2 linked regions of the Priestia megaterium genome follow. Each later gene encodes a partner of the first gene's protein in a complex. Links are inferred from orthologs where the notes say so. Each region holds a gene or a part of one and is shown on either strand. Other genes may lie near its edges. The genes, in order: LIS78_RS22615 and spoIIQ.

Region 1 (14,785 bases):
GGTGTAGCAATTGATCGAATTCACATTGAAACAAAAAAGCCGAACGACGAACCTACCGCTGATAATATTAAATCCATTTCAGTTGCCGTAAGTAAAAAAGCATCGGATGAGTCCGAGGTTGTTTCAGCTGTGAAAGTTATTTCTATTGATACCTCCACACCGATCGAAACAAACAAACCAACAGAATCCAAGAAATTATCCAACTATTTAGCAGCAAAATGGGATGTAAAACAAGGCCAAGTTGTTGTGAATATGGAGGAGGGAGACACGAAATGAGTCAAAAGCCAGAAAAAGGTGACCCATCATTTTTTCAGCGGTTCTTTTCACTTAAACAGTCATCAACTACGAAGAAACCTTCAAAGTTAATGTATATAGGCATTTTACTAGCTGCAGGCGTTATCTTTATGGTATTTAGCAACTCACTCACAACATCTATGAATTCAGGCGGATTATTAAAGAGTGCAAGCAAAGAAACCAGCGCACCACCGGTATCACAGGATGTTCCCGCTTTTAGCTCCAAAAAGACAACAACGATGACAGGTTATGAAGAGCGGTATGAGGAAGAATTGAAAGATATTTTGGATCAAGTTAGAGGCGTAAGTAAGGTAAAAGTAATTGTGAACCTAGATGCAACAGAATCCAAAATATATGAAAAAAACAGCGTCACAAAATCGCAAACGACCAACGAAACGGACCGTGAAGGAGGGACTCGTAAAGTTGAAGATTCCTCAACAGATGAACAGCTGGTCATTGTAAGAAGTGGAGAACAAGAAAAGCCTGTTGTAGTTAAAACCGAAAAGCCAAAAGTAAGAGGTGTGTTAGTTGTCGCTAAAGGAGCTGATAATATCGAGGTAAAGAAATCTATTATTGAAGCCGTGACAAGAGCGCTCGATATACCAAGTCATAGAGTAGCAGTATTAGCGAAAAAAGGATGAGGGGGAAATGAATATGTTATTAAAAAAGCAAACGGTTTGGTTATTAACAATGTTAAGTTTAGTTGTTGTGTTATCGGTGTACTATATGACAACGCCAGAAAATCCTCAGAGTAATGTTGCGCTAGTAGACAATGAAAAACAAAGCGAAAAGCAGGCTGATGACAAGGCTCCTGCAGAAGATACAAAACAACAGGCAGATGAGAAATCGGGAACAAAAGAAGATTCAAAAACTGAAGGCTCAGCAGAAGATGTAAAGAAGGAAACGGCTAAAAATGCAAAAGAATCAGCGGTTGTATCAAGCACAGATAGCGACGAGCTATTTACGGCGCTTCGTTTGGAATTAAATGATGAAAGAAGTCAATTAAAAGAAGAGTATCAAGAAGTAGCTGCATCAAAAAATGTGACGCCTGCGGAAGTAAGCAAGGCGATGGATAAAATTGATGAATTATCAAAGCTCGGGGAAAAAGAAGCCACGCTGGAAACATTAATTAAAGCAAAAGGATACAGTGACGCGCTAGTAAGAGCAGACGGAAAGCAAGTACAAATTACGGTTAAGACAGAAAAACACTCGAAAACAAAAGCAAATCAAATCATTCAGCTAGTCAAAAAAGAAATGGGACCAAAAGAAGTAGCGGTAGAGTTTCAGCCAACTAAATAAAGGGAATAAAAGAAGTGTAAAACAGCCATAAATTGGGGTTGTTTACACTTCTTTTTTTATGAAATGACTAAAATCTAAGCGAGACGGTAAAAATTTTAACATGGCTTTCTTTTTTTACTTCGGTTATAATAGGTTTCATAATCTTATATTAGTACTAGGTGACAAATGTTTTCATAAGTATTGTCATCTGTAAAGCTATGTTTCCATTTATAAAACGATAACGCTAAAAAGTTATTATAGAGTAAGTGGAACTTCTTTTTAATGTTTGCCAAACGAATTGAATGGCTGTAGCCATCTGTCGTATTATTAACATTGTAGAGAATTCTATTTTCATGAGGTAGGAGTGTTCAATATGTTAAAAATTCAAGAGATCCGTGAGATCATTAAACTAGTTGATCAATCATCAATCGAGGAGTTCACCTATGAGCACGAAGGCTCCAAAATCAAGATGAAGAAAAAAGACGCAATTGTTTCCAAACAAGCGCAGCAAGTAGTGGTTTCGGCACCTGAACAAGCGGCAGCACCTGCACCGCAGGCAGCAGCGGCTCCAGCGCCAGCCCCAGCAGCACAGTCTGCTCAACCAAAAGAAGAACAAGCGGCCCCAGCGGTTGATGAAAGTTTACATAAAATCACATCTCCGATGGTAGGGACATTCTATGCGTCATCATCGCCAGAATCAGATGTATACGTAACTCCTGGAGATAAAGTACAAAAAGATTCGGTTGTATGTATCGTAGAAGCAATGAAATTATTTAATGAAATCGAAGCAGAAGTTAAAGGTGAAATCGTTGACGTATTAGTTGAAAATGGACAACTTGTAGAATACGGTCAACCTCTTTTCTTAGTAAAGCCTGAATAAGGAGCGGTAAATATGATTAAAAAGCTATTAATTGCGAATCGAGGAGAAATTGCGGTTCGAATTATTCGAGCGTGTAAAGAGTTAGGTGTAGAATCAGTAGCTGTTCATTCTCAAGCTGATCGCGATTCTTTGCATGTACAATTAGCAGACGAAGCGTATTGTATTGGACCAACGTCATCTAAAGACAGCTATTTAAACTTTACAAACATTATGAGCGTTGCGATGCTAACGGGCTGTGACGCCATTCACCCTGGATACGGCTTTTTAGCTGAAAACGCTGATTTTGCAGAGCTATGCAGAGAGTGTAACGTTACATTTGTAGGACCAAGTCCTGAAGCCATTAACAAAATGGGAACAAAAGACGTAGCGAGAGAAACGATGCGTGAAGCGGGTGTCCCAATTGTTCCTGGTTCAACTGGAATTGTAGAGTCAGTGGAAGACGGTATGTCAATCGCTAATGATATTGGCTATCCTGTTATTATTAAAGCAACGGCAGGAGGCGGAGGAAAAGGAATCCGCGTTGCGAAAAATGAACAAGAGCTTATCAAAGGTATTACAATTACACAGCAAGAAGCTGCTACAGCTTTCGGTAACCCTGGTGTGTACATTGAAAAGTTCATTGAGGATTTCCGTCACGTTGAGATCCAAGTGTTGGCTGATTCTCATGGAAATACTGTACATTTAGGAGAGCGTGATTGCTCGATTCAACGCCGTCTTCAAAAATTAATTGAAGAAACGCCTTCTCCAGCGTTAGACGAAAAAACGCGTGAATTAATGGGCGATGCTGCTGTTAAAGCCGCTCAAGCCGTTAATTACACAGGAGCCGGAACAGTGGAATTCATTTATGATTACCGTGAAAACAAATTTTACTTCATGGAAATGAATACGCGTATCCAAGTAGAACACCCTGTTACAGAGATGGTGACAGGAGTTGACTTAATTAAAGAACAAATCAAAGTTGCAAATGGTGAAACTTTACCGTTTACGCAAGAAGAAGTGACATTTAACGGATGGGCAATTGAGTGCCGAATCAACGCAGAAAACCCAGAGAAAAACTTTATGCCATCACCAGGTACGATTCAAATGTACTTGCCGCCAGGTGGCTACGGAGTGCGCGTAGACTCTGCTGCATACCCGGGCTATGCAATCCCACCTTACTATGATTCAATGGTGGCTAAATTGATTGTTCATGCGCCAACTCGTGAGGAAGCTATTGAACGAATGAAGCGCGCGTTAGATGAATTTGTTATCGACGGCGTTGCGACCACTATTCCTTTTCACCAAAAACTATTAAATCATGAAAAATTTGTTAGCGGTGAATTTAACACGAAGTTTCTTGAGCTATATGACGTAATGAATTCTTAGTATAATATAAACTATAGGAGGTGCTGTACATGAATGAAAATCATGTATTAGAAATGGAAGAACACCCAAATTCTCTTGGCAAAGTAGAAATTGCTCCTGAGGTTATTGAAGTCATTGCGGGTATTGCTGCTTCTGAAGTAGAAGGCGTTTCTGCAATGAGAGGAAATTTTGCAGCTGGCGTTGTGGAGAAACTAGGAAAGAAAAACCACGGTAAAGGTGTAAAAGTGGACTTAACAGAAAACGGGATAAAAGTAGACGTATTTTGTATGATGAAGTTTGGGGTGTCTATTCCAAACGTAGCGCAACAAGTACAAGATAACATTCGTCAAGCCCTTAAAAATATGACAGCTATTGATCTCGATGAAGTAAACATTCATATCGTAGGGATTCAGTTTGATACGCAAAAAACTGATATTGAAGAAGTTGAATAAAACAAACGTTTACCTAACGGCTGTTGCTAAAATGGAATAACGTATGATTACTTGTTCCTTTTCAACACAAGCTATGGTAAAGTGAAAAAGACTGTCTCGTCATAAAGACGGTCTTTTTCGTGTTCTACAAACTTCGTATAAGAACAATGAAGTATCGTTTCATAAACTATGCTATTATCTAGGTATACTAGTTGAAGAAGATAAATAAAGGAGCAAAAATAATGAAAAGACATACAGCACGCCAAAAAGCACTACAAGCACTATTTCAGCATGATTTAGGGCAGACCGAGCCAATGGAGGCAATCGGAAATGTTGTACAAAATGAAAAGTCTGATCAATTTTTAGAAAGTCTCGTGCTAGGTGTGGTTGAACATCAGCAAGAAATTGATGAACTTTTACGCAATCATTTAGAAAAATGGACGTTAGATCGTGTAGCTACTGTAGACCGCGTTATCCTACGTATTGCCGTATACGAAATGAAGTATGAAGAAGAAATTCCTACGAGCGTTACGTTAAATGAAGCGATTGAATTAGCGAAAACGTTTGGCGATGATCAATCAAGCAAGTTTATCAATGGCGTATTGTCTAAAGTGTTAACAACTTTATCTAAATAAAGGTTCATCTTGCCAAATCAAGTGACCAAAATGCTTCTCTCCTTTATATAAAGGGGAGAGGGTGACTCCAAAGGAGGCAAAATGATGAGTGAAGTGCGTTATCTAACCGTTACGGCTCTTACACGATACATTAAGCGCAAGTTTGATGTAGACCCTCATATGCAAGATGTATGGATTAAAGGAGAAATTTCTAACTTTAAACGTCATAGTCGGGGACATATGTATTTCACCTTGAAAGATCAAAATGCTCGTATCGCAGCCGTTATGTTTGCTGGGCATAACCGTCAGCTTAATTTTCAGCCTGAAGAAGGAATGAATGTACTCATTCGAGCTGAAATTTCGGTTTATGAACCAAGCGGAAATTATCAAATGTACGTAAAAGAAATGCAGCCTGACGGCGTTGGAAACTTATACTTGGCCTACGAACAGCTGAAAAAAAAGCTGGAAAAAGAAGGCTTATTTGATCCTGCTAGGAAACGAAAACTGCCGAAGTATCCAACAACAATAGGTGTTATTACATCTCCAACTGGAGCAGCCGTACGTGATATTATTACGACATTAAAGCGCAGATATAACGCGAACATTATTGTTATGCCCGCTCTTGTTCAAGGAGTGAATGCGGCACCGTCTATCATTAAGGCAATTGAAGAAGCAAACCGTCGTAAAGAAGCAGACGTATTAATTGTTGGCCGCGGTGGTGGGTCAATTGAAGAGCTTTGGGCTTTTAACGAAGAAAGCGTTGCTCGTGCAATTTTCACTTCTACTATTCCTGTTATTTCAGCGGTTGGACATGAAACCGATTTTACAATTGCAGATTTTGTAGCAGATCTTCGCGCTCCTACTCCAACGGGTGCTGCGGAATTGGCTGTGCCTCATATCAGTGAAATTACAGAAAGATTGACTCAGCGAAATATCCGTCTTCTTCGTTCGATGAAAGAGATGCTTCAGTCTAGTAGCCGCAGGCTTGAACGATCCCAGAAATCATATGCTTTTCGTTATCCTCAAAAGTTGGTCGAGCAAAAAGAGCAGCAGTTAGACCAGTTGATGGAGCGTTTTTATCGTGAAGGTAGAAGGTACATTGAACATAAACGGACGAACTATGAGCAGCTAACAGCCGCTTTGTTGCGCAATCATCCCGAGCATCAGTTAACGAAAGCGGCGGAGCGTCAACAGCAGCTGACGAAAATGCTGACAAAAGAGATGCAGCAGCTGCTAAAGCAAAAACAGCTTTTATTTGCCACGGCAACTTCAAAATTACATACGCTTAGTCCATTAAAAACAATGGAAAGAGGCTACAGCTTAGTATACGATGACGAAAAAGAGTTAATTAAATCAACCAAACAAGTATCCGAAGGCGATGTGGTAAACGTTCGTTTGACGGATGGACAATTGCAGTGTGAAGTTTCGAAAATAGAGGAGCGATGAAAAATGGCGACAAATAAAGAGTATACGTTTGAAGAGGCGATGGAACAGTTAGAAACCATCGTAAACAAGCTAGAAGAAGGCGACGTGCCTTTAGAAGAAGCAATTCAACAATTCCAAGAAGGAATGACTCTTTCAAAATTCTGTCACGATCGTCTTCAGCATATTGAAAAGCAAATGGAAACTATTTTACGTGAAGACGGAACGCTTGAGCCATTCTCCGTACAGGAGGAAGAGTGATGGTGAGTGAAATGAATTTAAAAGAGTATATTTCTTTTACAAAAGATCGAGTAGAAACACGCTTGCCTGAAGTGGTAAAAGCATTACACGCTCCCGTTAACTTAAAAGAATCCATGCTTTACTCTCTTACGGCAGGAGGAAAGCGACTTCGCCCAGTGCTGTTATTTGCCACGCTACATGCGTTTGGAAAAGACGAGAGCATGGGATTAGAGACAGCCTGTGCAGTGGAAATGATTCATACATATTCTCTCATTCACGATGATTTACCTAGTATGGATGATGACGACTTAAGAAGAGGAAAACCGACGAATCACAAAGTGTACGGCGAAGCAACGGCTATATTAGCTGGGGATGCTCTTTTAACAAATAGCTTTCAGCTCATTTCTGAAGCGGCACATCCTGAAATTACATCATATATGAAGCTTCAGCTCATTACAGAACTGGTAAAAGCCAGCGGAACAGAAGGTATGATTAGCGGACAGGTTGCGGATATGGAAGGCGAAAAAAAGCAGCTTACGCTAGACGAGCTTGAATATATTCATCTTCACAAAACTGGGAAGCTGCTAGGATTTTGTGTAAGAGCAGGAGCTATTCTTGCAAAAGCTACTCCTCTACAGCAAGAACTACTAGAAGAATTCAGTAAACATGTAGGATTAGCGTTTCAAATTCAAGATGATATCTTAGATGTGGAAGGTTCTGAAGAAAAATTAGGAAAGCCAATTGGCAGTGATACAGAAAATGAAAAAACGACATATCCTTCTTTATTAGGTATGGAAGCGGCCAAAGAAAAGTTACAGTATCATGTTGAACAAGCACTTCTCTCGTTACGTCAAGCTCAAATTAAGCACGGATTACTAGAAGAAATTTGTTTATATATAGCAAGACGTGATAGTTAATGACGATTTCTGTCAGGTTTTTTGAGTGATACAGTAAAATAAGATTGAGTCCCAATAGGGGCTATGCTATAATGATTTTACTACTGTATAAAAGCGTAGTGCATAGGTTTGAAAGACATATACAATATCTTGGTGGCCGTTATCACATTTGTGTTAGCGGCTATTTTTTCACTGTTTTCCTTTGAATATCACTGGTTTACTGATAGAATATCAAAGGTATTGTAAGTAATAAGGAAATACTAAAAATTGACTATACGTATAAAACAATAGACAATGTATTAAGGTAACTTTATAACAAGTACGAAAGTGAGTGATCCACCTTGGATCTTACAACGATAAAAAATCCTGAGTTTTTAAAGAAAATGTCAGTAACACAATTAGAAGAACTAAGTGAAGAGATTCGTCGGTTTTTAATTACAAAGCTTTCTGCAACTGGTGGTCATATAGGACCAAATTTGGGGGTCGTTGAGTTAACGCTTGCACTCCATAAAGTATTTGATAGCCCAAAAGATAAATTTTTATGGGACGTCGGTCATCAGTCGTATGTCCATAAAATTTTAACAGGACGAGCGGGAGAGTTTGATACAATCCGTCAATATAAAGGATTATGCGGTTTTCCAAAGCGTGACGAAAGTGAGCATGATGTATGGGAAACTGGACATAGTTCTACATCTCTTTCAGCCGCAATGGGAATGGCTGCTGCAAGAGATTTGCAAAAAACAAAAGCTCATATTGTTCCTATCATTGGTGACGGGGCTTTAACAGGTGGTATGGCTCTTGAAGCGCTTAACCACATCGGGCACGAGCAAACGGATATGACCGTTATTTTAAATGACAATGAAATGTCTATCGCTCCTAACGTGGGGGCTGTACACAGTATTCTAGGACGTTTGCGCACGGCGGGCAAATACAACTGGGTAAAAGATGAGCTTGAAGTCTTGCTGAAAAAAGTGCCTGCAGTAGGCGGTAAGCTTGCGGCAACGGCAGAACGTGTAAAAGATGGCCTAAAGTATATGGTCGTGTCAGGCATGTTCTTTGAAGACCTTGGCTTTACGTATTTAGGCCCGGTTGATGGCCATAGCTATGACGATTTATTGGAAACGTTACAATATGCAAAGAAAACAAAAGGACCGGTACTGATTCACGTTATTACGAAAAAAGGGAAAGGGTACTTGCCGGCGGAAAGCGATAAAAGCGGAGCATGGCATGGTACAGGCCCTTACAAAATTGAATCCGGTGACTTTATTAAAGACAAAAATGTTCCGATTGCTTGGAGTAAACTAGTAAGTGATACGGTATTGAAGATGGCTAGGGAAGATGATCGCATTGTAGCCGTAACGCCAGCAATGCCTGTGGGTTCAAAACTCGAAGCGTTTCAAAAAGAGTTTCCGCATCGCATGTTTGATGTTGGGATTGCAGAGCAGCATGCAACAACAATGGCAGCGGGTCTTGCAACTCAAAATATGAAGCCCTTTTTAGCTATTTATTCTACGTTTTTACAGCGTGCATACGATCAAGTGGTTCATGATATTTGCCGTCAGAAGCTAAATGTATTTATTGGGATTGATCGCGCTGGGCTAGTAGGTGCTGATGGTGAAACGCATCAAGGCGTGTTTGATATTGCATTCTTACGTCATTTGCCTAACCTTGTTATTATGATGCCAAAAGACGAGAATGAAGGCCAGCACATGGTTCATACTGCTTTGACTTATGAAGAAGGTCCGGTTGCCATGCGCTATGCTAGAGGAAACGGATTAGGTGTTGAACTAGATTCAGAACTGAAAAACATTCCGATTGGTACATGGGACGTATTAAAAGAAGGTTCAGATACAACCATTTTAACGTTTGGTACAACGATTTCAATGGCGATGGATGCAGCACAAGAACTTGAGAAGCAAGGAATCAGCGTCAAAGTGGTAAATGCTCGTTTTATTAAACCGCTGGATGAAAAAATGCTTCATGAGATCTTCCAAACAAATAAGCCTGTGATTACGGTAGAAGAAGCGGTACTTCAAGGCGGTTTTGGAAGCGCAGTGTTAGAGTTTGCATCAGAGCACGGCTATTACGATACGCGCGTTGAACGTATGGGGATTCCAGATCGCTTTATCGAGCATGGTAGCGTAACAAAACTTTTAGAAGAAATTGGCTTAACCAAAGAAGAGATTATAAATCGAGTTAAAAAACTCGTAACACCAACACAAAAGAGGCTTGAAGTTAAGTGACAAAAAAAGAACGAGTAGATGTATTATTAGTAGAACGAGGTTTGATTGAAACAAGAGAAAAAGCAAAGCGTACAGTGATGGCAGGACTTGTTTATGCCAATGAAGTTCGTTTGGATAAGCCGGGAGAGAAAATTGAACGCGATACGCCGCTGACAATTAAAGGTGCAGTGATGCCCTATGTCAGCAGAGGCGGCTTTAAGCTTGAAAAGGCGATTAAAGAATTTAATGTTCATGTAGCCGATAAAATTATGATTGATATTGGTTCTTCTACTGGAGGCTTTACCGATTGTGCGCTTCAAAATGGAGCGAAGATGTCCTATGCGCTAGACGTAGGCTATAATCAGCTAGCTTGGAAGCTTCGTCAAGATGAACGGGTAGAAGTAATGGAACGAACAAATTTCCGTTATGTGACGCCAGCTGATTTATCAAGAGGCTTGCCTGAATTCGCTTCTATTGATGTATCATTTATTTCCTTAAGACTCATTCTCCCTGTGTTAAAAACGCTTCTTGTTCCACACAGCGATGTTGTTGCGCTCGTTAAGCCACAGTTTGAGGCTGGAAGAGAGCAAGTTGGGAAAAAAGGAATCGTGCGTGACTCAAAAGTGCATGAAGAAGTCCTTCAAGGCATGGTGGATTTCTCCCTTCATCAAGGATACGATGTATATAACATGTCGTATTCACCGATAACAGGAGGAGATGGAAATATCGAATTTCTTCTTCATCTGCGCTGGAAAGGCGAGCGTGAACTTGGTGAAAATCAAGCTCCGCTTACTGTGCGTGAAGTGGTCGAAGAAGCACATAAGACGTTAAAAGAGAAAAAGTAATAATGGCCAATGTTAAGCAAAGACTTAGCATTGGCGATTTGATTATGACTCTTTATACAAAAGGTGCATAATCAAGTTGAACACATTATGATACTTAATTAGTGAAAGACTTATAAACAACAAAACAAAAAGAAGATTACATATTAATGTGAGGTGCCAACATGAATAAAGGGCAAAGACATATTAAAATTCGTGATATTATCACGAATAATGATATTGAAACACAGGATGAATTAGTGGATATTTTAAAAAACCAAGGTTTTAATGTAACACAGGCAACAATCTCTCGTGATATTAAAGAATTGCACTTAGTCAAAGTGCCTTTGATGGACGGTCGATACAAATACAGCTTGCCTGCAGATCAGCGTTTTAATCCCTTACAAAAGTTAAAGCGCTCTCTTATGGACGCATTTGTAAAAATTGATTCAGCCGGGCATATGTTGGTGATGAAAACATTGCCGGGAAATGCAAATGCGATTGGTGCATTAATTGATCATTTGGACTGGGATGAAATATTAGGAACAATTTGTGGAGACGATACATGTTTGATTATTTGCCGTACTCCTGAAGATACGCAAATTATATCAGATCGATTCTTAGAAATGTTATAAAGGTGAGTGAAGCAGGTTGTTAGCTGAATTATCCATTAAAAATTTTGCGATTATTGATGAACTTTCTGTTTCATTTGAAAAAGGCTTAACGGTATTAACAGGCGAAACAGGAGCGGGAAAGTCAATTATTATTGATGCCATTTCATTGTTAGTAGGTGGAAGAGGCTCTTCAGAGTTTGTCCGCCACGGAACAGACAGAGCCGAAATTGAAGGGCTTTTCTTATTTGATGAAGAACAGCATCCGAGTCACGAAAAAGCTAAACAAGTCGGTTTAGAAGTGGAAGATGGAATGATTGTGCTTCGCCGAGACATTACGACAAATGGGAAAAGTATTTGCCGGATCAACGGTAAGCTCGTAACGTTAGCTATCCTACGTGAAGTTGGACAGACGTTAATTGATATACATGGACAGCATGAACACCAAGATTTAATGAATCAAGATCGTCACTTAACTCTTCTTGATCAATATGGAGGAGAAAAAGTAGAAGAGGCTTTAACGGAGTATCGAGAGGTATTTTCTAGGTATACATCGTTCAAAAAACAGTTAGATCAATTAACTGAAAATGAACAGCAGATGGCACATCGCCTAGATCTTATTCAATTTCAATTAGATGAAATTAAAGCGGCAAATTTGCAGCTGAACGAAGACGAGGAACTAAATGAAGAGCGTTTGAAGATTTCTAACTTTGAAAAGATCTATACTTCACTAAACGATGCGTACAATGCGCTGCACGGTGAACATCAAGGTTTAGATTGGGTAGGCGTAGCAATGAATCATACGGAGGATATTTCTTCACTGGAAAAAAACTATGCCGATATTTCTGAAATCATTTCATCGAGTTTCTATCAGCTAGAAGACGCGTCTTATAAAATTCGTCAGCAGCTTGATTTATTAGAATTTGATCCCAAACGCTTAGACTTTATTGAAGCGCGTTTAAATGAAATTAATCACTTAAAGCGTAAATACGGTCAAAGTGTAGACGAAATTCTAGAATATGCAGCACAAATTGAAGATGAAATTGATCGTATTGAAAATCGAGATACGCATGTGAGTAAGATCAAAGAGCAGTTAAACAGCGTAGCGCAGGATTTATTAGTAGAAGCTAACAATGTTTCAGCTATTCGAAAAAAACTTGCTCAAGAGTTAACGGACAGCATCCATCATGAGCTTCAAGAACTGTATATGGCTAAGACCGTATTTCAAATTAAATTCTCTGTTGTAAATGCAGGTAAAAATGACGTTGAAGTAAATGGAGAAAGAATAAAATTCACCAAAGACGGCATTGACAACGTAGAGTTTTATATTTCTACCAACCCTGGTGAACCGTTAAAGCCTCTTGCAAAAGTAGCATCAGGAGGAGAACTGTCAAGAATTATGCTGGCGTTAAAGAGCATATTCTCTAAGCATCAAGGTGTGACGTCCATTATCTTTGATGAAGTTGATACAGGCGTAAGTGGAAGAGTAGCTCAATCGATCGGTGAAAAAATACATGCCATTTCCGTTGATTCACAAGTTCTCTGTATATCTCATCTGCCGCAGGTAGCAGCTATGGCAGATACTCATCTCTTTATTGCTAAAGAGATAAAAGGTGATCGTACAACGACGTCTGTTCTTCCATTAACTCTTGATGAAAAAGTAAAAGAAATTGGTCGAATGATTGCAGGAGCTGAAATTACAAGCTTAACGAAGGAACATGCCAAAGAGCTTTTAGATTTAGCGGATAAGATGAAGCACACCATTTAAAAAAACACCTTTTAACACGTAACAGTATGTGTTAAAGGTGTTTTTTTATACAAAATGGAGGAACTGAAAATGTTTCCTTGCACTTCTTTTCATTTTTCTCTGAACTTCTGTTATAAATGCGCTTTAAGAAGGCTAAATTAAATGTGTAGCCATTTAGGCGAGGAAGCGAGGAGAGTGAAAACATGCAAAATCGATACAGACATATAATTGGTGCGATTCTCCTTGTTTCGTTCATTTTTGTAGGATTTATTCCAGTTGTGCAACAATATATACACATTCCAAAACAAATCGTCTTATTTGAACAGCAAAAAGAAAAAATTAATACGACATTACCGCTTAGCGTAGCAGCTTCATCACCTGTTTACGATGTAACAAGTAACAAGGCGAAGCTGACCGTAGCAGGCAAACAGGTAGGCAAAGAAGAGTTGATGCTTCATTTGGCCGGTATTCCTGTAAAGCGTGTAGACGTGCAGGTATTATCTGATTTTAAAGTCATTCCAGGTGGACAATCAATCGGTGTGAAATTAAATTCAAAAGGTGTTCTTGTTGTAGGCTATCATCAGGTAGATACAGCAAAAGGTAAAAGATCTCCTGGTGAAATTGCGGGTATTCAAGTTGGAGATATGATTACGAAGATTAATGGTAAAACCATTGAAAAAATGAGTGATATTACACCGTTTATTCAGCAGGCAGGAAAAACGGGTGAACCATTAAATCTGCATATTTTAAGAGAAAAAAAGCAGTTTGACACTAAGCTGTATCCGTTAAAAGATAAGCAAGATTATGCTTACAGAATCGGTTTATACATCCGTGATTCAGCTGCAGGAATTGGCACAATGACTTTTTATGATCCAAAATCTAAAAAATATGGCGCTTTAGGCCATGTTATTTCGGATATGGATACAAAAAAGCCAATCGTAGTAGAAGATGGACAAATTGTCCGTTCGACCGTTACATCAATTGAGAAAGGTTCTAACGGCGTTCCCGGCGAAAAGCTAGCAAGGTTTTCTGAAGATAGACAAATCATTGGAAATATTACACGAAATAGTCCTTTTGGTATTTTTGGAAAATTGTCTTCAACGATGGAAAACGGAATAATGGATAAAGCAATGCCAATTGCCCTATCTCATCAAGTAAAAGAAGGACCGGCTAAAATTCTAACGGTAGTAGATGATGATCAAGTGGAAGAATTTGATATTGAAATTATGAGTACTATACCTCAAAAGTTTCCGGCTACTAAAGGAATGGTTATTAAAATTACAGATCCTAAACTGCTAAAGAAAACAGGTGGAATTGTTCAAGGAATGAGCGGGAGCCCGATTATTCAAAACGGTAAAGTCGTTGGAGCGGTTACCCATGTTTTTGTAAATGATCCTACCTCGGGTTACGGTGTCCATATTGAATGGATGCTTAACGAAGCAGGAATCGATATTTATAAAAATAATCGAAAAAAAGCGAGCTAATGTTGTCATTAGTTCGCTTTTTTTGATAAAAATTATTGTCGTAAATGTAAGAGAAAAACGTCGAAAAACAAAGAAAATAAGAGAAAATCGAATAAATCCCATTTAAAAGACTTTTTTCTAAAAAAATAAAGGAAATAATGTTGCATTGTCGAATTTGTCCTTTAGAATAAAGAATAGAGACACGTAGGAAACGACGTATAACATAAAGGACTGAGGAGGAAGCTGCATTGAAAAAAATTAAAGTATGCTTGGTTGATGATAATCGGGAACTAATTGGTTTGCTTGAAGATTATATTTCAGAGCAAGAAGACATGGAAGTAATCGGAGTAGCTTACAATGGACAAGAGTGTTTATCCATTTTAAAAGATAAAGATCCGGATGTTCTTGTATTAGACATTATTATGCCGCATCTAGATGGATTAGCAGTTTTAGGTCAGTTAAAAGAAATGAAAAAAGAAAATTATCCAAATGTCATTATGCTAACAGCATTTGGGCAAGAAG
Region 2 (14,946 bases), 640 kb from region 1 along the record:
AGACGATGATCGTCTCTTCTTTTCATATGGTGTTTAAAAGGAGTGCTTTTATTGTTTGGAGGAATTGAACAGCAAACGTTACTAACCATGATTTCACATTTGATTTTTATTGTGATTACTTGGTATGCTTTGCAAGGCTTTCAAATTGAAAAGCTGATGAAACCTAATCATGTGTTTCAAGCAAAATTAATGCTTATTTTATTGACCATTACGATTTCATCAACAGTAAGTAATTTCTTTTTGGATTATTTATTTTGGTCACAGCGCATTCCCTCATTTTTTCAATGATTGGCAAGCTATGAGTCTATGATAAAATAGACGTTCATTCATTGAAGATATACGAATTTATACGCTAATGTATGTCACTATGTCTAAATATGACGACCCTTTTCATGTATGTATCATCGCCTTCTGGAAAGACTGATGAGTACGGAGAGGGAGTGGCGAAATGTTTAAAAAAATTAGTGTCTTTTTGGCTATTTTCATTACTGGCTTATTCGTATATCATGGAAGTTATGTGAGCAATGCCCAAAACAATGAAACTACTATTGAGAAGATTGTTCACACCTTAAATAAGCAGCATGTTTCGTTAACTGAAGTATCGTTGTATGCAAGAGAAGAAGTAAAAGCTGTTACTGACCAAAAAACCTTTTATTCGCAAGCTAAAAGTATCAAAAGTAATTTTAGAGGTTTTAAATGGGAAGTGAAGAGGGAAAGAGACCTATGGAAAGCAATAGGTACACGCAAAAGTGAAGATGTGAACGAAGTCATTCTGTTAACTTATGCGATCGATGAACACAGCAATGCGTACATATCGTATCATGTAACGGGACAAGGTTTAAAAGAAAAAAATATGACCCATTTTCAAAATGTATTTCAGGCAAATTATGAAAAAATTTTCCTATCAGAACCCATAATTTTCTCTTGTGCAACAGGGGAAATCAATGATAAGATGGAAAGTGTTTTGTCTGTTGAAATTCAAGACCTATTACGAGCTTTCAATGCTAAACCAGTGGAATCTCTAGTGGAAGAGTCATTTACCTCTGTTTCAGCATATACTGGACTGTGGAAAGAAGCTCTTCAAACGAAAAAGCAGGAAATGAACTTACAAATTGCATTACGCAAGACAAGAATGGGCGGTCAAACAACCATAGTTGTTGGCACACCTATCATTACGTCTGAATATTAATATAGAGAAAATGGACGCGGAGGGGAATACCTTGGAAAAAATCATCGTCCGCGGTGGAAATAGATTAAGCGGTACAGTTAAAGTTGAAGGAGCAAAAAACGCCGTTTTACCTATTATCACTGCAACCTTATTAGCTAGTGAAGGAAAAACAATTCTAAATGATGTACCAGCTCTCTCCGATGTATTTACGATTGGCGAAGTTTTAAGACATCTGAATGCAGAAGTAGACTTTGAAACAAATCGTGTAGTTGTAGATGCATCAAGAGAGTTAAAAACAGATGCACCTTTTGAATATGTAAGAAAAATGCGTGCTTCAGTACTTGTAATGGGTCCTTTATTGGCGCGTACAGGTGAGGCTCGTGTAGCTTTACCTGGCGGATGTGCGATTGGATCAAGACCGATTGATCAGCATCTTAAAGGCTTTGAAGCAATGGGTGCTAAAGTTCAAGTAGGAAATGGTTTTATTGATGCAAAAGTTGAAGGAAGACTAAAAGGTGCTAAAATTTATTTAGACTTCCCAAGTGTAGGCGCCACAGAAAATATTATGATGGCAGCAGCATTAGCGGAAGGCACTACAATTATGGAAAACGTAGCAAAAGAACCTGAGATTGTCGACTTAGCAAACTTCTTAAATGCAATGGGCGCTAAAGTTCGCGGTGCAGGAACTGGTACGATCCGTATTGAAGGTGTTAATAAATTATATGGTGCAGAACATGCAATTATTCCAGATCGCATCGAAGCTGGAACATTCATGGTAGCAGCAGCTATTACAGGTGGAAATGTACTTGTACGCGGTGCAGTAGCAGAGCACATCAGTTCACTTGTTGCTAAAATGGAAGAAATGGGTGTTGAAATTACTGAAGAAGGCGACGGCTTACGTGTTGTAGGACCTGAAAAGCTAAAATCAGTAGATATTAAAACAATGCCTCATCCAGGGTTCCCTACGGATATGCAATCTCAAATGATGGCATTATTATTAGCAGCAGAAGGCACAAGTATGATTACAGAAACAGTTTTTGAAAACCGCTTTATGCATGTAGAAGAGTTTCGCCGCATGAACGCTGATATTAAAATTGAAGGACGCTCTGTTATTATTAACGGACCTTCTCAACTACAAGGCGCTGAAGTAGCAGCAACAGATCTTCGTGCAGCAGCAGCGTTAACATTAGCAGGACTTGTAGCAGACGGCTATACGCGTGTAACGGAATTAAAACACCTTGATCGTGGTTATGTAAATTTCCACAATAAATTAGCCGCTTTAGGCGCTGATATTGAACGTGTAAATGACGAAACAAAGCAAGTAGAACAAACTCAACAGGCTTCAGACGTCAAGTAAATATGTCATAAAAAAAGCATCTCATAGCGAGATGCTTTTTTTGTCGTTGGACGACCCTTATGGCCGGTTTGCTGTCATAAAAGGTTGTCCACCTCCATACATATGGAATATAGGGATTAGGTGTTCCTTGTCAAAATAATAGATATGGAGGCTAGGCGTTCATGAAACAAGCAAAGCCAATCGTCGTACTAGGAGTCATCTTTTTTTTCGTTGTGTTACTCATCCCAACACTTCTCGTTGTTCCTTTTACTGAAAAGACAGATGGAAAGCTACATGAAAATGTCAAACAGACCCCAAAAGCCGAAAAACTACAAAAAGTGACAGCGTCTCCTCTTGACGTCAGTGTTTATCGTACGGAAACGAAAAAAGTAGAAAAACTGCCGCTCGAAGACTATCTTGTAGGGGTAGTAGCAGCTGAAATGCCTGCTACTTTTGAACTTGAAGCACTTAAGGCTCAAAGTTTGGCAGCCAGAACCTATATTGTGCAAACTATGATGAATGGAAATAGTCATCTTCCCCAAGGAGCGGATGTGACTGATACCGTAGAGTACCAAGTATATTTAAATAAAGATGAGCTAAGAAGCAGATGGAACAAAGACTATGATTGGAAAATCAAAAAAATTCAAGAAGCAGTGAAGGACACCCAAGGTCAAATTCTTACGTATAAAAATAAGCCAATTAATGCTACGTTCTTTTCTACCAGCAATGGTTACACTGAAAATTCAGAAGCGTATTGGAAGAATTCCATTCCTTATCTAAAAAGTGTAGCTAGTCCATGGGATAAAAAGTCTCCTGAATTTACAAATCAGAAAGTAATGTCTGTTGCTAGCTTTGAACAGAGGCTTGGAGTGAAATTAACAAACAGTGGATCAGTAGGTGAAATCGTCTCTAGAACGCCGGGGCAGCGCGTAGATTACGTAAAGATAAACGGTAAAGAACTGTCGGGAAAAGATGTTCGGGAAAAACTGGGTTTATCGTCAGCCGACTTTCATTGGACAAAAAAAGGTAATGAAATTATCATCAACACAAAAGGATATGGACATGGTATTGGGATGAGTCAGTACGGAGCAAATGGTATGGCACTGGAAGGAAAAACGTATAAAGATATTGTTACTCATTATTATACAGGTGTTGCCATTACCCCTAACGATCAGTTTGTTGCACAATTGACAGCTAAACGCTAATTCAAAGACCCTTATAGCAGGGTCTTTTTTATGTTTTTCACTTTTTTTAAATAAAATGTATATTTTAGATTCATCTGTTGAAAAATAATCGAAAAAAATTTTTTATCGCTGTGTATATATTCATTCAATTGTGTTCAGACTGATTGCTGAGGTGATGATATATGAGAGAGGAAGAAAAGAAACGTACTTCTCCAAAATCGAAAGTTCAAAAATTAGTTAGAAAGCGTTGGGTGTTCCCGGCTATCTATTTAGCGAGTGCAGCAATTATTCTTACAGCAGTCCTTTGGTTTCAAGCTAATGGAAACGATATTAGCAAAGAAGACAAAAGCGGCTATAGCCAAGACGGTACGGCTTATCGAGACGATGCTGTAGAGGTAAATGCTTCGCTTGAAAATTTAAAAATGCCAGTTGCTAGTGAAGCATCAGCTATCGTGAAAAAGCCTTTCTACGACGATCAAGCATCTGAAAAACAACAAGAAGAAGCACTAGTTTTCTACAACAATACGTATCATCCAAACACAGGTGTTGACTTAGCTGTTAAGGGAGATAAATCATTTGATGTTGTAGCAGCAGCTAGCGGTACAGTAACAAAAGCAACAAAAGATCCTTTACTAGGTTATGTAGTAGAAATTGATCACAAAGATGGTTTAGTAACACAGTATCAATCTCTTGAGAAAGCTGATGTAGAAGTAGGAGATATTGTTAAACAAGGCCAAACGATCGCAAAAGCTGGAAAAAGCTTATATAATCAAGAAGCAAAAACACATGTGCACTTTGAAGTTCGTAAAGATGGTGTAGCAATTAATCCAAGCAGTTATTTTGGAAAATCTGTTAGTTCTATCAAAGAAGTCAAAGCAGCTGAAGTGACAGAACCAAAAGACGACTCTTCTTCTGAAGAATCAAAGGATAGCGAAAAATCATCTGATGAAAAGACTAAAGAAGATAAAGATTCAAAACAACCTTCAACAGATACGTCTAAACCAAATGCATAAGGCAAGACCATAAATACGAAAAGAAGCTGGATAAAACCGAGCTTCTTTTTTTATGAATTTTTCTAAAATGAGATGCATTATGTTAAAAAAGTAAATAAAAAACACTAAATTTTCAAAAAAATATAAGAAATCACTTGTCCTTACTGACTTTTCTAGCATATATCTGCACACAAGCTAATAAACTGTTACAAACCTATAAAGAGAATGTTAGAAAAGGGATAATATATACATTCCCTTGGATACTTCTCATATCCAATTTGGGGAGGGCGAGTAGTGTGCACGATTACATCAAAGAGAGAACTATCAAGATTGGAAAGTATATTGTAGAAACAAAGAAAACAGTTCGTGTAATTGCGAAAGAATTTGGCGTTTCGAAAAGTACTGTCCATAAAGATTTAACAGAGCGTCTACCAGAAATAAATCCTGAATTAGCAAATGAAGTAAAAGAAATTCTTGATTATCATAAATCTATTCGGCATTTGCGTGGAGGAGAAGCAACAAAATTAAAGTACAAAAAGGAAGAAGAAACTGTAAAATGAAAAAATGCCCAATATTGCCTTTTTTATAGAGGTAGTATAGGGCATTTTATTTTTTGGATAAAATAGGTATATAATAAATATTTTTGCTAATAACAACATACATATACAAATTGTGATAAAATAGTAAATTAGGAAAAAAGAATGATTATCATGCAAAGATATGTAAATAGAAGGAGGATTTAAGGTATGTTAGCAAAAGACATTGGTATCGATTTAGGTACAGCTAACGTCTTAATTCACGTTAAAGGCAAAGGAATTGTGTTAAATGAACCGTCTGTTGTGGCGATTGATAAAAATACAAATAGAGTGCTAGCAGTAGGGGAAGAAGCGAGACGTATGGTAGGAAGAACGCCCAGTAATATTATTGCCATTCGTCCCTTAAAAGATGGTGTTATTGCTGACTTCGAAATTACAGAGTCTATGCTCAAACACTTTATTAACAAATTAAATGTAAAAGGTTTTTTATCCAAGCCTCGCATTTTAATTTGTTGTCCAACAAATATTACCTCTGTTGAACAAAAAGCAATTCGCGAAGCTGCTGAAAAGAGCGGTGGAAAAACCATTTATTTGGAAGAAGAACCAAAAGTCGCGGCTATTGGCGCTGGGATGGATATCTTTCAGCCGAGCGGAAATATGGTCGTAGATATTGGTGGAGGTACAACCGATGTGGCTGTCCTTTCAATGGGCGATATCGTAACAGCAGCTTCTATTAAGATGGCTGGTGATCGTTTTGATGCCGAAATTTTGCAGTACATTAAGCAAAAATATAAGCTCTTAATTGGAGAGCGTACAGCAGAAGAAATTAAAGTGAAAATTGGTACGGTGTTTCCTAAAGCTCGTAATGAAGAGCTAGACATTCGAGGGCGAGACATGGTTTCAGGCCTACCTCGTACGGTTACTGTTTATTCTGAAGAAGTAGAGAAGGCACTTAGAGAGTCTGTCAGCGTCATTGTACAAGCTTCGAAAAGTGTATTAGAGCGTACACCTCCCGAACTTTCTGCCGATATTATAGACAGAGGCGTTATTTTAACTGGCGGTGGAGCATTGCTTCATGGTATGGATCAGCTGTTAGCGGAAGAATTAAAGGTGCCTGTGCTAATTGCAGAAAATCCAATGGATTGTGTAGCTGTTGGAACAGGTATTATGCTCGATAATATTGATAAACTATCTCGTCGTAATATTGTTTAAATAAATGAAGACTCCTCTATTGGCTCATTTCATACAGAGGAGTCTCTTCTTTTATCTATTATACTCTGTCAGCTGGCTATAACGAATAACGTTTACTTGTAAGGAGGATGAAGTATGTTTAAAGGGTTTTACACGGCAGCAGCGGGTATGCTGTCTCAACAGCGTCAAACTGACTTATTAACGAATAACATAGCAAATGCTAATACGCCAGGATTTAAAGCAGATCAAGGTACGTTAAAGGCATTTCCTGATATGTTGCTGCAGCGAATGGAATCTGAAGATTTACCCACTGACCGTAACATCTCTGTTCAGAACAAAAAAGACATAGGTGCGATTAATACGGGCGTGTATATGCAAGAAACAGTTCCAAATTTTACACAAGGTGACCTTCAGCAAACGTCTCAATCAACTGATATTGCATTGATGGAGCAAAATATGCCTACAAAAGAGGGCGGACTATTTTTTGTGGTACAAAGCCCTGATAATACGCCTCAATATACAAGAAACAGTAATTTTACATTAGATCAAGAAGGGTTTTTAACTACGTCTACCGGAGCTTATGTATTAAATACAAATAATCAACCAATTCAACTAAAAAGTGAAAACTTTACAGTTGATTCACAAGGTAACGTAACGGAAAATAATCAGCAGGTTGCACAAATCGATATTGCTTATGCTAGTGATTTACAAACGATTAAAAAGGCGGGGAATGGATTGTATGAAACGCTAAACAATCAGCCCTTGCCTTCAGCAAGGAATAATCCAGGCATTTCTTATCAGTTAAAGCAAGGATTTGTTGAACGTTCCAATGTAGATGCTGCTCAAAGTATGACGGATTTACTAACGGCTTACAGAGCTTTTGAAGCAAATCAAAAAATAATGCAAGCTTATGATAGAAGCATGGATAAAGCGGCAAATGAAATTGGGCGTGTGCGCTAAAAGCAACAGGAGAGATGAGAAGGATGAACCGTACAATGATAACAGCGGCCAATACGATGGGACAGCTGCAGCAGCAGCTTGATGTTATTGGTCATAATCTATCTAATACAAATACGACAGGATATAAATCGAGAGATGCTTCATTTAATGATATGCTGTATCAACAAGTAAACAATCAAGAAGATAAGGGAACAGAAAAGCGGCTTACGCCAGCCGGAATTCGGCAAGGCACAGGCGCTTATTTAGATCAAACGAGCTTGAATATGACGCAGGGTGCTTTTCAGAATACAGATAAACTATTAGATGTAGCTGCATCAAATCCAAACGTTTATTTTCAAGTTGCCGTAAACGATTCCCAACAGCCTGTACAATATACGCGAGATGGTTCTTTTCATCTTAGCCCTGAAGGCCCGAACAATGTTAAATTAGTAAACGGTTCTGGTCAGGATGTGCTGGGGGAAAATGGTCAAGCTATTATTTTCAGTAACGCGTTCAAAGATATACAAATTGATGGAAGTGGAACGATAACGGTTACTACGAATACGGGCGTTGACCAGTTTACCCTTGGGTTAACAAATATCCAAAAGCCGCAGGTGCTAGAAGCTAAAGGAGAAAATCTATTTGCCTTTCCAGCAGGGATGAACCAACCGAATATGTTTACAGATTTGACTGGAAAAGCTCGAGAAACAGCAGACGTAGAGCAAGGGAATTTGGAACAGTCAAATGTAGATTTGAGCAAAGAACTCACTGATATGTCCATTGCTCAACGTGCGTATCAATTTAATTCCCGCTCTATTTCAATTGCAGACCAAATGATGGGCTTGGTGAATGGAATCAGAGCTTAAGCAAGTAGTTGCTTCTCAATTGAGCATTCTGTATATTGATAATAGTATCGTATGTTACATGCGGTTTGAAAGGAGACTTATTTATGCTTGATATTGAACAAATTAAAGAAATTATTCCACACCGATATCCATTTTTATTGGTTGATCGTATTTTAGAAGTGGAAGAGGGAAAAAAAGCAGTTGGTTTAAAAAACGTATCTGCCAATGAAGAATTTTTTAACGGGCATTTCCCTGACTATCCTGTGATGCCAGGGGTTTTAATTGTAGAAGCTTTGGCTCAGGTAGGAGCAGTAGCTATGCTGAAAAAAGAAGAAAATCAAGGACGTTTAGCATTTTTTGCAGGCATTGACAACTGCCGTTTTAAAAAGCAAGTAAGACCTGGTGATCAACTGCGTTTAGAGGTTGAAATTGTACGTGCGCGTGGATCTATTGGCAAAGGAAAAGGTATCGCAACTGTAGATGGAGAGTTAGTCTGCGAAACAGATATTATGTTTGCTTTAGGCGATAAAAAAGAATAGTACATAAGAGCTGCTGATGCAGCTTTTTTTATTGGCGCTGCAAAGCAGAAAAAAGTTTCTTTAATAAAGGTATAATATCCGTTAGCAACTCTTTTTGAAGAGTTGGTGACAGAGATGAAAATTGTAAGAGCAAATTTTTCAATGAGGGCTGTTTATCTATGAGTTTTAAAATTGCATCGTCGCATGAATCAGACTCACGTTTTCTTGTTAAGTAAAGAAGTTGGAAATCATGTAAATGATCTTGTTTATAAGAGGAAGGCTCAATAAGTTGGTCTAGCGTAACTTGAAAACAATTACATAGAGATAGAAAGTCAAAGATGGAAGGCGTTTGTTTCGAACATTCCCACTTCGAAATAGTTGTACGCGAAACATTTAATTGATTTGCTAATTCTTCCTGCGAAAATCCTCCTTTTAGTCTGAAATACTTAATTCTTTCTCCAAAACCCTTCATATACATCACCTGATTTCGTAAAGATAAGTATGTATCTCATTGTTCGAATGTAGTTCATATTCTTTCTAACATGCTAAATTCGCACAATATGAAACATATACACTTTACCTTCTGCAATAAAGGGAATAAAACCTGTTTTTATTTCTTTTTTTTTCTCTAAAAAGATTCATTTTCCTGCATGGATATAAAAAAAAGAACAAAAATAGAGGTTTTTATAGTAAAAAAATCCTATTTTTTGTTCGGTATATTGAAAAAAATGGTTGAATAACGGGGGAAAATGCATTAATATACGAATTACAAAGAAAAAGGAGTGAAAAAATGACAAATTTTTATTTAAAAAGGCAAGGCGCTCGCATAAGAGATAATCGTTTAAAACGTTCTAGTCGTGCTCATTTATTTTTAGGAAAAAAAGAAAGGTACCTCTCCAGTGAAGTCTCTTTTCTTTACCCTTCTCATGGACCAACGAAAAAGACCGCAAACAATAATCCTCTCTTTTAAATCCAGACACCTTGAGATGACTTGACTTATTTTTTAGATGTACTTTTTATCGGTCTGTTTCGAAGCTGCAGTTTGAACTGTTGAAGTAAATCTTGACCTGATAACCCTTGGTTAATTAAATCCTCTAAGAGCATTTCAGCATAATGAAGTCTCCGTTCTTTTAAAACACCTTTCATCAACAAACTAATACGATTTTCACCAATTGAAGTAATGGAAGCCACGGTAGCTATAAAGGTAGCCGGATCATTTGTTTCTTTCGTAATTTTAGCTTCTACCGTCACTTTTTGTTTATCTTTCAAAAAAACATGAAATTCATCGTACCATTTCTTATCGATAACTGCTTCTAAAATCCAGTTATTTTCGCCGTCTTCTTTATTAATAATAAGGCCATTAGTTAGTGAGACAGACTGACGCTTTTCTTGATCATCAACCAATTGAAATGACACAAGTTTAAATGTTTTCATTGATGTTTCCTCCTTTACGTAAATAGTAGGTTATCCATATTATAACATGAATGAGCTTAAAGATTCCCATTATTCAATCAGTTGGAGTGGTAGACTATGATTAACCATATTGTTCTTGTAGGAAGACTGACAAAAAAACCGGAGCTTCGATATACCCATGAAGGGATTGCAGTATCTACCATTACTTTAGCAATTAATCGAACGTTTCGAAATGTTGAGGGTGAATATGATGCTGATTTTGTCAACATTACGCTGTGGAGAAAAAATGCAGAAAATACGGCTGCTTACTGTGATAAAGGAGCGGTTGTAGGTGTAGTAGGGCGTGTACAAACGCGCACGTTTGAAAATAATCTTCAGCAACGAGTATATATGACCGACGTTGTGGCTGATGCTGTTAAGTTTTTAAGTGGAAAGCCATCCGGTTCTTCTTCATTTGATTCAAATCAACAAGAAGAATAAAGTTATCTAGTATGAAAGGGGGTGATTAGTTCAGGTAAGGTTTTAATTTCCCTTATCTATCATAATAGAAGATAGATCCTCTTTAAGAGCAAGGCTCTTTCTATGTTCTCAAGAGAGAAAATCAAAGTATTCACTACCCCCGAACTATTCCTCTATTTCAGCCGTTAAATCATTTAACGGTTTTTTTTTGCTGTATATAAGAGATTGGGACATAACTGAATCAAGGCAATCTAAAGACAAACAAATGGGATAAATGAGATAGTATGGATCACTTGTTACACCACTGTTGATTTCCGTGCAAGGCTTCGCTTTCCGCGGGCGGCCGATGAGCCTCCTCGTCACTTGCGCGCGGGGTCTCATCTATTCTGCTTTTCTCGCAGGAGTCTTCGCCTTGCCCTCCAATCAACAGCTAGAAGCACCTACATATATGAAACCTACATCCACCCTACCAATGAAAAAATCCGAACGAGTTTGATTCTCTATCAAGAATCAAACTCGTTCGGATCTTCCTTCAACTAAAATACTTTTGTCTCAGCTTCTATCAATTATTTAGCAAATCTTTTTGCACCTAAGTAGCGCTTGCTCCAGTAGCTGTTATCTAAGCTTGCAATGGTTACACCCGTAGAAGACCCAGCATGAATAAATTGACGATTACCAAGGTAAATGCCCATATGTGTAGGACCGCTAGAATATGTATTAAAAAACACTAAGTCTCCAGGCCGTGGATTACTTACGGGTGTTGATACACTCCAGTAACCAGCCGTCGTATAGCGCGTTGTAGAAATTTGTTGTTTCATTACGTAATAAATGAATCCGCTGCAGTCAAAACCAGAAGGAGTTGTGCCACCCCATTTGTAAGGAACACCTATATAACGTTTTGCATCTGAAATCATTTGCGATACATTTAATGTTCCGTTAGAAGTTGAAGGTGTGGATGTACTTGGTTTTGTTGTTGGCGTAGTTGTTTGGCTGCTTTTTGATACCTTTAATTGTTGATTTACATAAATCGTATTAGACGTTAATCCGTTTATTTGTTTTAGCTCACTGACGCTCATGTGAAATGTCGAAGCTATTTTAGATAGGCTATCTCCACGCTGAACTTTGTAAGTTCCGTTTGCATCCTTAGAAGGAGTTTCTGCTGGTTTACTCGTAGTTGGAGTCGATGCGCTATTGCTTCCATTTACTTTTAACGTTTGGTTAATATAAATAATGTTAGAAGAAAGAGCGTTCAAACGTTTTAATTCTTCTACGCTCATATTAAAACGAGTAGCAACTTTCCAAAGGGTATCGCCGCTTTGAACTTTATAGGTTGAACCAGTAGCAGGAGCTGAAGGCTTTTCTTCCTTATTAGATGGTTGAGAGGTTGAAGCAGAAGGAATCGATAACGTTTGTCTTATGCGAATTGTATTTGAAGATAACTTATTTACGCTTTTTAAAGCTTCTACCGTTGTATGGTATTTGGTAGATAATGACCAAAGTGTATCTCCAGCTTTGACTTGAACAGTTGAAGCAGATGCTTCAGCTGAAGCTTGATATAGGAATGTCCCGCCAACAATGGCGCCTAGAGATAAAGCGAGCTGCCTTTTTTTCATTAATAAATCCCCCTAATTATGTAAATGTTTCGTGTTTATTTTTCCAATATATCTATTAAATTACAAAAATATTATATGTATAAATATGCTGGAATTTAAAGAGAAAGTAAAGGGTCTTTTTCGCTATAAAAATACCTTTTTATTCAAAAAACGCTATTTATTGTGCTTTTTGTATCTTTATCAGTAGCTGAAAAATGATTTACACTTATTTTTTTATGTCGAATGATCTAATAAAAAAAGAGGACAAGTAAAAAAGTCCTCTTTTTAGTAACGTCGTAACACATTTTATAATTTTTCTTATTCATTTCTGTACGCAAGAAGCTCTTGTAGTTCTTTATTAGAAAGTTCTGTTACCCATTGATCTCCTTGGATGAGTTCATTGTTTAGATGTTGTTTTTGATTGATCACTTCATCAATTTTTTCTTCAATCGTTCCTCTTGTAATAAACTTATGAACATGAACAAATTTATTCTGCCCAATTCGATGGGCGCGATCGGTTGCTTGGTTTTCAACGGCTGGGTTCCACCATCGGTCAAAATGAATAACGTGATTTGCAGCTGTTAAATTCAAGCCAGTTCCACCTGCGCGAAGAGAAAGGATAAAGATGGCTTTTTTCCTTGCTTGAAATTGAGCAACCATTTCATCTCTTTGTTCTTTTGACAAACTTCCGTGAAGGAATAAAACCGGCTCGTTGATTTCTTTTTCTAAGGTTCTTTGCAGCATGAGTCCTGTTTCAATATACTGAGTAAAGATTAAACAGCTTTCTTGCTGTGTGCGAATGCTCTCTACGAGTTCAATAATTTTTTCACTTTTATGAGATCGCCGTACCGTTTGTTTAGCTGCACTTTCCTTTAAGTACAAAGCTGGATGATTGCATAATAATTTTAGCTTATTTAGTGTTTGCAAAATCATGCCTTTTCGTTCAAATCCTGTTTTTTCCTCTGTTTCTTGAAGCATTCCTTGAACTAGCTCCTGGTAAAGTGAGGCCTGTTCTGCTGTTAGCGGAATATATTCTTTTTGTTCTTGTTTATCAGGCAGTGAGCGGGCGATGTTTTTATCTTGTTTTGTTCTTCTCAATAAGAAAGGCTGAATGAGTGCTTTGAGCTCAACAGTTCGTTCAGGTTTCTCGCCTTTTTCAATGCCGGCTACAAATCGGTTTTTAAATGAATTGATTGTTCCTAAGTAACCAGGATTGATGAATTCAAATAATGACCATAGTTCCAGCAGACGGTTTTCAATTGGAGTTCCAGTTAGCGCAATTTTGTGTCTTCCTTGCAGCTGCCGGATGGCTCTCGCCTGTTTAGTCTGCGGGTTTTTAACATGTTGTGCTTCGTCTAAGGTAATGCTGTTCCACATAAACCCTTTCAACAATTCGACATCCAAAAGGGCAACTTGATACGTCGTAATCACAACGTTAGTACTTTCACATATCTTCTCAAATGCGTCTCCGCTGGTTCTTTTCGTCCCGTAATGAACATGAACACGAAGAGAAGGGGCAAATTTCTGGAATTCTTTTTCCCAATTTCCAATTAAAGAAGTTGGGCAAACGATAAGAGAAGGAGAGCTATGTAACTGATGAATGTTTGTTAAATAACTAATTAATTGAATGGTTTTACCTAGCCCCATGTCATCTGCTAGACATCCTCCTAAGTTAAACTTTCTCAGAAACATGAGCCAATTCAAACCTTGCTGCTGATAAGGTCTTAATACACCTTTAAATGCAGAAGGAGGCAGCACTTCCGGCAGCCGTTCTAAATCCGTTAAGGATGTAATAAATGATTGAAAGGAAGCGGGGAGTTGGAACTCAACTTTTACCTCTTCTTCATCAGTTTTACTGTCTGCCATGTAGGTTAGCTTCGTTTTTAAAATTTCATGAATTGAGACGCCTTTTTTACTAGCTTCTTTAACAATTTTCTGCGCTTGTTTAATTAATCTAGAATCCAGTTGAATCCACTGTCCATTAATAGATAATAATCGGCGTTTTTGTTCGACTAATTTCCGAAACTCTTCTTCTGAGAAAGTTTGATCGCCAATAGAAAATGACCAGCGGAAGCTGCTGATAGCTTGTTTACCAAACAATGCAGATGAAGTATTTTCTATAGCGCCAGATACTTTTATAGTGGCTTTTTTTAATGATTCCCACCAGCTTGGCAAATGGATAGAGACACCTTGTTTAATCAATGCTGCACTATCTTGAGTTAGAAATTCCCATACTTCCTCATCTGTTAGGACAGACTGAATAAACGCTCCTTTTTGGTATAAAGTAGGAGCCAATGCTTTCCATCGTTCGTGTTCGTAAGCGATATATGATTCGTAGTGATTCCACTCTTTAGGAAGCGTTCTTCCCAGTATAAAAGGTTCTTTGGCTTCATCGTGGGGAATCACGAATGTTTCAGCCGTCCATACATCTCCATCGGTCGTTGGCTCTACAATACGCAATGAAAGGTCAAAGGGAGGATTATAGCTCTCACCTTCTATGCTTATTAAAAAGTCTTTTCCTTCTTTTTTTAATAGGCTCTCTTTAATTTGTGCTCGCCACTCTTGCTCATCAGCTTGTGAAAGCGATCCAGTCATTTGTTTTTTAAAAGGAAGAGAATGAAATTTCCCTTGGATAATCCTCCTTGTCATATCGACTGCAATTTGCTGATAAGCTTCCGCTGAAGCGGACAAAGCCGGTTTCAACACATGCTGTTGAATAGGTGATTGTATGAAAGTGAACATTTGCCATGCAGAAACAAGAATTCCTTTTTTT

The links.
Region 2: the proteins of LIS78_RS22615 (region 1) and spoIIQ are in contact, whole or in part, in a crystal structure (PDB 3TUF), measured with the Bacillus subtilis proteins. The link is inferred for Priestia megaterium from one-to-one orthologs.

What each region holds. Positions count from the first base shown.
Region 1 is NZ_CP085442.1:4,349,386-4,364,170, reverse strand. Bases 1-2,767 are described here. They hold LIS78_RS22615 (SpoIIIAH-like family protein), read left to right. Parts: upstream 1-942; coding sequence 943-1,593; downstream 1,594-2,767. Other genes in these bases: accC (acetyl-CoA carboxylase biotin carboxylase subunit), read left to right, coding at 2,465-2,767; accB (acetyl-CoA carboxylase biotin carboxyl carrier protein), read left to right, coding at 1,946-2,452; spoIIIAG (stage III sporulation protein AG), read left to right, coding at 273-935; spoIIIAF (stage III sporulation protein AF), read left to right, coding at 1-276. In the rest of the region: more of accC, read left to right, coding at 2,768-3,817; LIS78_RS22600 (Asp23/Gls24 family envelope stress response protein), read left to right, coding at 3,847-4,248; transcription antitermination factor NusB, read left to right, coding at 4,470-4,862; xseA (exodeoxyribonuclease VII large subunit), read left to right, coding at 4,947-6,287; LIS78_RS22585 (exodeoxyribonuclease VII small subunit), read left to right, coding at 6,291-6,524; LIS78_RS22580 (polyprenyl synthetase family protein), read left to right, coding at 6,524-7,420; dxs (1-deoxy-D-xylulose-5-phosphate synthase), read left to right, coding at 7,741-9,642; LIS78_RS22570 (TlyA family RNA methyltransferase), read left to right, coding at 9,639-10,466; ahrC (transcriptional regulator AhrC/ArgR), read left to right, coding at 10,628-11,077; DNA repair protein RecN, read left to right, coding at 11,094-12,821; SpoIVB peptidase, read left to right, coding at 13,004-14,284; sporulation transcription factor Spo0A, read left to right, coding at 14,512-14,785. UniProt on the Bacillus subtilis protein: Involved in forespore engulfment. Forms a channel with SpoIIIAH that is open on the forespore end and closed (or gated) on the mother cell end.
Region 2 is NZ_CP085442.1:4,995,343-5,010,288, reverse strand. What follows is about bases 2,858-5,785. They hold spoIIQ (stage II sporulation protein SpoIIQ), read left to right. Parts: upstream 2,858-3,870; coding sequence 3,871-4,701; downstream 4,702-5,785. Other genes in these bases: LIS78_RS26030 (rod shape-determining protein), read left to right, coding at 5,427-5,785; spoIIID (sporulation transcriptional regulator SpoIIID), read left to right, coding at 4,977-5,240; spoIID (stage II sporulation protein D), read left to right, coding at 2,858-3,709. Outside these bases: LIS78_RS26060 (DUF1146 family protein), read left to right, coding at 52-288; LIS78_RS26055 (YwmB family TATA-box binding protein), read left to right, coding at 449-1,189; murA (UDP-N-acetylglucosamine 1-carboxyvinyltransferase), read left to right, coding at 1,221-2,525; more of spoIID, read left to right, coding at 2,687-2,857; more of LIS78_RS26030, read left to right, coding at 5,786-6,428; LIS78_RS26025 (flagellar hook-basal body protein), read left to right, coding at 6,543-7,367; LIS78_RS26020 (flagellar hook-basal body protein), read left to right, coding at 7,391-8,212; 3-hydroxyacyl-ACP dehydratase FabZ, read left to right, coding at 8,296-8,730; LIS78_RS26010 (helix-turn-helix domain-containing protein), read right to left, coding at 8,759-9,181; LIS78_RS26005 (hypothetical protein), read left to right, coding at 9,500-9,679; LIS78_RS26000 (YwpF-like family protein), read right to left, coding at 9,706-10,143; ssb (single-stranded DNA-binding protein), read left to right, coding at 10,240-10,602; LIS78_RS25990 (hypothetical protein), read right to left, coding at 10,871-11,008; LIS78_RS25985 (C40 family peptidase), read right to left, coding at 11,148-12,194; LIS78_RS25980 (DEAD/DEAH box helicase), read right to left, coding at 12,492-14,946. UniProt on the Bacillus subtilis protein: Involved in forespore engulfment and required for anchoring membrane proteins on the forespore side of the septal membrane. Forms a channel with SpoIIIAH that is open on the forespore end and closed (or gated) on the mother cell end.